2 regions of the Desulfonatronovibrio magnus genome follow, and region 2 is predicted to be linked to the other one. Evidence: predicted binding sites of a transcription regulator. Region 2 holds the regulator's gene; the other holds the start of a gene.
What was found. Region 2 encodes sigma-54, which starts transcription at its own class of promoters, with help from an activator protein. Its sites were predicted from a motif close to CTGGCACGGNNNNTGCTT; they were not measured.

Region 1: flgM (flagellar biosynthesis anti-sigma factor FlgM) is a predicted target of sigma-54. The motif match lies at 2,244-2,261, and genes of this name have one in related genera.

What each region holds. Positions count from the first base shown of each region.
Region 1 covers NZ_KN882175.1:691,864-696,081, reverse strand. Annotated here, with positions in the region: gene flgL (flagellar hook-associated protein FlgL) at 1-914, shown strand, start outside; gene csrA (carbon storage regulator CsrA) at 1,150-1,392, shown strand; gene fliW (flagellar assembly protein FliW) at 1,365-1,841, shown strand; gene flgM (flagellar biosynthesis anti-sigma factor FlgM) at 1,829-2,134, opposite strand; gene LZ23_RS14935 (DVU0524 family FlgM-associated protein) at 2,680-3,096, opposite strand; gene LZ23_RS14930 (NAD(+)/NADH kinase) at 3,466-4,218, shown strand, end outside.
Region 2 covers NZ_JYNP01000005.1:161,725-165,942, forward strand. Annotated here, with positions in the region: gene lptB (LPS export ABC transporter ATP-binding protein) at 1-294, shown strand, start outside; gene rpoN (RNA polymerase factor sigma-54) at 909-2,345, shown strand; gene hpf (ribosome hibernation-promoting factor, HPF/YfiA family) at 3,046-3,591, shown strand; gene LZ23_RS00825 (PTS sugar transporter subunit IIA) at 3,595-4,044, shown strand; gene rapZ (RNase adapter RapZ) at 4,020-4,218, shown strand, end outside.

The DNA of each region.
Region 1 (4,218 bases), on a different contig from region 2:
ACTCACAGATTGATTTAAATGGAATTACGGTGGGTTTTCCCAGCGGACATACAGTTCAGGCCAATGACCCCAACGATACCAACGACACTTCAGGAACCTGGCTTTGGGTCAGGCCAACTGCCAAATATAACGGCGATGATGAAGATGAGAATATAACTTCGCTTTATGCTCAGGATATTAGTAACGCTGATGTGTCAGTATCCGGTGTTTTTGATAAGGATGTCACCATCAGGATAGATGATACCAATACAGGCACACCAAACGAAGTTGAGTATTCTTATAGTCTTGATGGAGGATCCAGTTGGAATACTGGTAACACAACGCTAATAGATACAACAACTGAGCGGGTAAGGTTCCTTGTGCCCGGAGGTCGTCTTGAAATTAATAATATAGATCCAGCCGATCCAACAAAAAATAGTTTAAATCCAAACGACCAAATTCTCATCCGTCCCCATCGGGCTGCAATTAATTTTGAAATATCTGCCAATGAATCTTTGCAGGTCAACAGCATAGGTAAGGATGTATTTGGAGGTATCTATAAGAAGCCAGGAGATAATTTTTATTCACCAGGCATTGAAGGACCGGGTAACGTCTTTGAAACCATGGGTGAACTTATTGGCTATCTTGAGACTAACAATCAGGACGGAATATCCAGAGCCTTAGAAAACCTGGATGAAAGTTTGAAGAATGTGAACAATCAGCTGGCCAGCATCGGAGCCAGGGAAAACCGTCTCAATATTTCCGAGTCGGTATTGTCCGGGCTGGTTCTGAATGAAAAAGAAAGGATGAGCAAGGTCGAAGATGTTGATGTGGCAGAGCTTATGACCAAGCTTGCCAATCAGCAGATTGTCTACGAGGCAGTTCTTAGATCTTCATCCAACATCATGCGTATGAATCTGGTCAATCATATTTAGTAGCGCCTCACCCGGGCTGGCTGGGACCGAACTTGTGAGTAACTGATACCCCTTGTTCCCAGGCTGGAGTCTGGGAACAAGAAAAAATCTGGATTCCGTCTTTCGCCGGAATGAAGACAAATAGTAATAGTTTGCTTTAACCGTCACCCCGGACTTGATCCGGGGTCCAGTTTTTTTGAAGTTGCTCAGAAGCTTCTATGGTTTTTCACCAACAAACAAGGAATTACAACATAAAATGCTCATACTGTCGCGTCGCACAGGGGAGAGTATCCATCTTGGCGACGATATAATCATATCCATCTTGGGAGTGAAGGGGAAACAGGTCAAGGTGGGCATTGAGGTGCCGGACGATATGTCTGTGTACCGGGAAGAAGTTTTCAGAAATATTCAACAGGAAAACGAGATGGCCATTCAGTCATGCGCTGAGGACCTCGTAGCAGCGGCAAATTTATGGACAAGACAAAGCAGAAAGAAATAAATTCCAAACTGGGCAGGATTATTATAAGCCCTGACAAAGCTATCTTTTTTCCGCGTGGACTGATAGGGATGGAAAGGGTCAAGGATTTTGTGCTGCTTCAGATAAAGCCTGATTCGCCTTTTTATATACTGCAGAACTTGAACAACTCGCGGTTCAGTCTTCTCGTGGCAGACCCTTTCTGTTTTGTTACAGATTACCAGGTTTATCTTGGCAATACTGAAGAAAGGGTCCTTAAATCCCCGAGAAGCAGCGAGCTGGCTATCATGGTCACAGTGACCATCCCTCAAGGCTGTCCCGAAGAGACAACCCTTAATATGAGTGGGCCTATAGTAATAAATACTGTGAAAAGAATTGGAATGCAGGTGCCTCAGAATGATCTAAGCATGAAGTCAAGAATAGTTCTGGCAGAGTTGAGAGAAGATGCTAAGGGTGTGGATCAGGATCTCTGAAACCAGGTATCCATGTCTTCACGAATCATTTTTTCGGCAATTCTTCTGGAGTCAGGCTCATAAGTACCGTCTTTGACTCTTGCCTTGAGTTCTTCAACTCTGTCTGCTCTTACGTCATCAGCTTTCATGGCCTGCTCAAGTCCGGTTCGGAATAGTTTCGCGTCCTGAGACAAAGAAACTCTGTCTGAGGATGATCGGGGCGCTCCAGTGCCTGGACTACCCCGGCCCTTATCCTTGTTTATTCTGGACTGCTCATAAGACTGCAGCCCTGTAATCAATCCTTTTATTTCCATTGGGCCCTCCAATGTTTGAATTCGTCGCGCTTAAATATTATATCGGACAAAAGCTGATGAGCTTAAGTGTCCTGATGCTGGAAAAGCTGAATTATTTCAAAAAAAAATTAAGCAAATAACATGCCTGTTGTCAAGGATGGCTTGTGAGTATTCCAGCGTATATTTGTTTTATTTATAAGCTCCTCACCCGGGCGGCCCGGGACCGAACGTGTGAGTAACTTTACGAATCTGTCACTATTCTGAAAATTGGGACAGTCCCCGCGAGGTACTTTAAAAAAGATTGATGCTGCATTGGTTCCTGGAAGAAATTTGCTTTAATGATAAAATTTACACAGCGAGGGACAGTCCCGGTGCCAGGCGTAAAGCTCTCATCTTTGACGGAACTTTTCTGGTAATTGAGAATCAATCATATGTAAAAATCTTAAAATTGTGAAAATTATAAACGTCTGATTTTGTTGGTAATTTGGTTTTAGTTGCTTAGAAGCGCTTTACCCGGGCGGCCAGGGATACAAGGGTATTATCTGATAGAAAAAATTGATCACTGATTACAGCATAGTTGAGTTTACTTTGTTTAAAGTCATCTGCCATAGCTTGCCCAAAACCTTTTCTCTTTGTTCTGGTCCTAATTCTTCAGGGCCATGCGGTCCTGGAACCATGATTTTCATTTCTTCCCCGGAAGGAGGATAGTGAAATATAAGTTCGGTATTGAGTTCCTGGCTTAATGCCTCCTTTATTTCGTCAACCATGGGATTTCTGCTGTCGGAAGTAATAAGGTTCTCAATAATTTCCCTGGCCACTCTCTCCACTAATTTTCTCCTTTTGGATTCTCTTGAAGTAGTATCCTGTTCCAGTGCTTCAGCTCCACGCAGGTATCTTGACAGGCGCGCGAGCCTGCGTCCATTGACCAGATGACGGTCATAAGTGTTGAGCACTTTTTTTACTAAAACAGGATTAATGGTCATTATTCACCTCTTCTACAGACTGAATCGGTTGTTTTACTCAAAAACTTTAGATTATTTTTGAAAAAATAATTTTCGTAATATTTCAGATTTTGACATTTGGATGTGACGCAGGGACTTGTGCCGTGGAAGGGTTCAGGCAGTTAAAATATCCCGGCGGCAAAAGCTTCATAAGGGTATCAAGCTACAGGCATTGCTTCAGTGTCATGTTCCTTTCGAAAAGCTCCCAATCCTTCCATCAAGGCCATTGGCGGCATTGCAAAACTAATCCTTGAGTCAAGACCGTTTCTTGGATAAACAAGTTGCTGCCCCGAGGGTAATTTTGCAGGAACGCTGCTTGAATCTGTCCACTAAACTTGATTTCCGAGAGCTATGAGTATTAATTCAGTTATTCTTATCACTAAAAACAGAAGCAGGAAAGCTTTTGCTTTGTCCCTGAAAATGAAGTCCTGGTTAGAGGCTCAGGGCATTAAAGTTCACTTGCCCTCCAAGTCTTTACAAGGTCTTGAAGATGATCCATGCATCCCACTTTCTGACTTGATCATCATTCTTGGGGGAGACGGCACAATTTTGAGCCAGGCCAGGTTGCTGCTTGATCAAAATATCCCTTTTCTGGGTGTCAACCTTGGCGTAGTAGGGTTTATGGCTGATATTTCTCCACATTCCTGGAGGGAACAGTTGAGCGGCTTGCTGGCTACCCCTGTTCAGGTATCAAAAAGGTGTGTACTTGCTTATGAGGTGGTCAGGGACAAATCAATCATCCACAGCGGGACAGCCATTAACGAGGTCGTAATCAACAGGGGACGTCTGGCCCGTCTGGTCTGCATTAATCTGACTCTTCCAGGAGGCGCGGAGCAGCATATCCGGGCTGATGGGCTTATTGTCGCCACACCTACAGGCTCAACAGCCTACTCTGTTTCTGCAGGAGGCCCTCTGGTACATCCTGAAATGGAAGCAGTTATCATAACACCCATATGTCCATTTCTGCATGACTTCAAGCCTTTGATACTTCCATCTGACAGCAGGCTCTATGCTGGAATTCATGGAGATCATCCTGATGTGCATATGACAATTGACGGACAGACAGGTTTTAGAATCAAGCCGGGTGATCGTGTGGCCATATTC
Region 2 (4,218 bases):
CGTCTGGAGATTGCCAGAGCCCTGATCAAGGATCCGAGATTTATACTGCTTGACGAGCCTTTTGCCGGTATTGATCCTATTGCTGTGGATGATATTCAGAAAATCATTCTCAAGCTCAGGGAAAAAGAAATAGGAGTGCTGATATCAGATCATAACGTGCGGGAAACCCTGCGGATCTGTGATAGAGCCTCCATTGTATATGACGGACAAGTTATACTCGATGGGACGCCTCAGGAGATTATCAATGACACCAGGGCAAGGGCAGTCTACCTTGGTGAATCTTTTTGCTTGTAAGTTTGTCATGTTTTCCCGTATGGTAAGCTGATTCGCTGCTTTCAGGCATTTTTCAAATCCTTTGAAAATGTAACAGTTTAGGATTTTTTTTTTTTGTATCTGTTTAGCGCTTTGGATGTGGCAAGGCTTCCTGCCCGGAGGCATACAGCCCGGTGGGGGGCTGGCTCTTCCAGGACCCACTTGTCCCAAAAATGAGTCATTTTGAGCACAAATTGATGCTCAAGTGGGTCCTGGAGTGCCTGTCCCCTGCTTTCCTTAAAAGCGCTAAACAGATACCCTTTTTATAAGAAAGCAGTGGGCAGGCACCCAGTCCCTGTTTTTTGTTGATATATAAAATCAGACTGTAACTATTCACCATGCTGAGAGGTGAGCCTGCATCCTGATTTGTTTTCTTTTGCTGCAAACTCCCAGCATTAGCCCGTAAGTCAAAACCATTAATTGTTTCAAACAATCCAGAGGTTTTCCCTGTTCATGGTTTTGACTAACGGGCTCAGGGCTGGTCAAACAAACTGCAATGGCCAAAACAAATCAGGATGCAGGCTTTATCTGAAAGTAGAGTAATGTGGTGTGAACAGATACCTAATTATGGATAACAGACTTAACGGAATAATACTATGTCCCTGGAACTGAGACAGAATCTTAAACTGACCCAGCAGCTGGTGATGACTCCCCAACTGCAGCAGGCCATTAAATTGTTGCAGATGTCCAGGCTGGAGCTTCTTGAGGTGGTCCAGCAGGAACTTCTTGAAAATCCGCTTCTTGAAGAGCTGCAGCCTGCCGCTGATGAGGATCGCGAAAGAGAGGCCCGTGACAGAAAAGAAGTAAAAGAAAAGTTGACAGCCGAAGAAAAGGAAATGATCAACAATGCTGACTGGGAAGATTATCTCGGACATTTTTCAAGCACATCAAAACAGGCTGGTTCCAGGGAGTGGGAAGTTCCCGAGGAGATGCAGAGTTTTGAAGCCAGGTATTCTTCCAAGCCATCCTTGGAAGGTCATCTTACCTGGCAGCTTTATCTGCAGAATTTGACTGCAGAAGAAATCAGGATAGGCGAAGAGATTATTGGAAACATCGATTCAAAGGGTTACCTGAAGACCGATACAGCTGAACTGGCCCAGTCGCTGAATCTGACAGAAGACAAGGTTGAATCAGTTTTGAGCAAGGTTCAGAATTTTGACCCTGTGGGCATTGCCTCCAGAACGTTGCGCGAGTGCCTGTTGACTCAACTCAGGGCCCTTAATGAAACAGGACCAATTATAACTGAGCTGGTCACGGAACACCTTGAAGATATTGAAAAAAATCGTTTTGTTCCTCTTCTAAAGAAGTTTAAGATAAGCAAGGACTACCTCAAGGAATGTATAGAAATTTTGCAAAGCCTTGATCCTTACCCGGGGGCAAGCTACGGAAGTGAGGACATTGTCTATGTTAGCCCGGATATCTATGTTTACAAGTATGAAGAGGATTTTGCCATCGTGCTCAATGAAGATGGAATTCCCCCCATTCAACTGAGCACACTTTATCAGGATTCGCTGGAAAAAACCGATAAGAATAAAAAGGATAACGAGTACATTCAGGAAAAAACCCGTTCTGCCATATGGCTGATGAAAAGCCTGCATCAGAGACAACGAACATTGTACAAGGTAATGGAGAGCATCCTCAAGTTTCAAAGAGAGTTTTTTGAACTTGGCGTTGCCAGGCTCAAGCCGCTTATTTTGCGTGAAGTGGCAGAAGATATTAATATGCACGAGTCAACAGTCAGTCGGATTACCACCAATAAATTTGTCTCAACGCCCTTTGGTGTTTTTGAGCTCAAGTTTTTTTTCAACAGCTCTTTAAGCATGGACAGTGGTGGTGTGGTAGGGTCTGAAAGTGTCAAAGCGGCCATAAAAAAGATGGTCGCCGAAGAAGACCCCAAAAAACCTTTAAGTGACGACGTGATTGCCAATGCGTTAAAAGAACAGCTTGAGGTCAATATTGCCAGGAGAACTGTGGCCAAGTACAGGGCTGCATTGAAGATACCTTCGTCCTCCAAAAGAAAAAAATTTTTCTGATCATTTACTGATATATGTGAATTGAGACGGAGTTCACCTTTTTCTAATGCGGGCTTTGCCCGCAACACAAAAAAAGATTTTTGTAACAGTTTAGCCATTTGCATGTGGCACGTGGACTGGCTCTCCCAGCCCTTGTTTTATTAAGTCTGTGTTTTACATCAACAAAAAACAAGGGTTGGGGTGCCTGTCCCCTGCTTTCCTTAGAAAAGGGCTAAACTATTACAGATTTTTTAACCGCCCGTTCGCCCCTGTTGAATGGCTGAGCCTACACTTTGTGTATTCAACTGGGTAAAAAGACTCACTCAAGACGCCCAGTTAAACCCTGCTGCGCAGGAACGCTTTCAGCGATGTTTAACCGGGCAGGCAAAGGGCGCAAAGGAAAAAAAGATGTTTTTTCATTTGCCGGGGAACCCAGTTAAACCCGTCTGCGACGGAGACTACGTCTGCTTAACAAGGCAGGCGGCAAATTAATAGGCAGCCTTTTTGAGAACCGATGCCTGGTTTTTAAAAAAATGTCTTCTTTATTGTCTTTAACTGGACTTTTCAGGCTGAAGGCGGAATATTCAGGAATCTGGACATTCCTGCTCAAGTGGGGCCCGGAGTGCCTGCCCCCTGCCTCCATACAAAAGGCTGAACGATTACCAAATCATAATAACTGATACAACCAATACACAACTTGATATCTCAAAGGAGGATCAGCATGCAGATCAAATTCAACTTCAAAAACTTTGAGCCTTCTGAACATCTCAAAAAGTATGCTCAGGAGAGATATGAAAAGCTTTCAAAATATCTTAATGAAAACGATGCTGCAGAACTTCAGGTTAATCTGGAGGTGGAAAAATTTCGTCACATAGCTGAGGTCATTCTAACTGGCAAGGACATGCATATATCAGCTACAGAAGAAACTGAGGACATGTATTCAACGGTGGATTTAAGTCTGGACAAGGTGGAAGCCCAGCTTAGAAAACAGCGGGAAAAAGTAAAGGACAAAAAGAAAAAAGCCAGGGAAAAACAGGTCAGGATGGACATCATCAATTTCGGGCCTGTTGACAGTGGTAAACGCGAGCCAAGAATTGTGGCCACTGACCATTATGAACCCAAGCCTATGGATCTCGAAGAGGCTGCCATGCAGTTGGAAAGCTTAAATTATGATTTTCTTGTATTTCTCAATGCTGAAACTGAACGTATCAATGTCGTCTATAGAAGAAAGAATGGAGACTTCGGGTTTATTGATCCGGGCATGTAACTTATGAACCTTACTGAGTATTTAGATAAAGACCAGATTATTGCCGACCTGGCTTCAGCAACCAAAACCGAAGTTCTGGCTGAGCTTATCAGCCCCTTAACGGCAGCTTACCCCTTTCTGGATAAGCAGAAGATTTTTGAGGTTTTGCTGTTTCGAGAAAATCTTGGTACCACCGGTATTGGAGATGCAGTAGCCATACCCCATGGAAAGCTTGACAACCTGGACAAAGTGCTTCTTGTGGTGGGCAGAAGTTTGCAAGGGGTTGATTTTGCTTCCCTTGATCACAAGCTGGTCAATATTTTTTTTCTGGTACTTGCTCCGGAGAAAAGTGCAGGCAAGCACCTGAAGATACTTGCCTATATTTCCAGGCTTCTTCAGGATCAGTCTTTTAAGGAGTCATTTATGAGTGCCTCAGACAGGGATGATTTATGGAATCTGATAACCAGACGTTGAGATCTCAGACAGCAGAATCAGCGGGTAGTGGTTGCTACCCGCTGATTATTGTCACAGGGCTTTCCGGTGCAGGCAAAAGTACAGCTCTTAATGTGTTTGAGGATCTGGGTTTTTTTACTGTTGACGGCTTGCCCGTCAGTCTTGTGCCTTCTGTTCTGAACCTTTTTGCCGGTG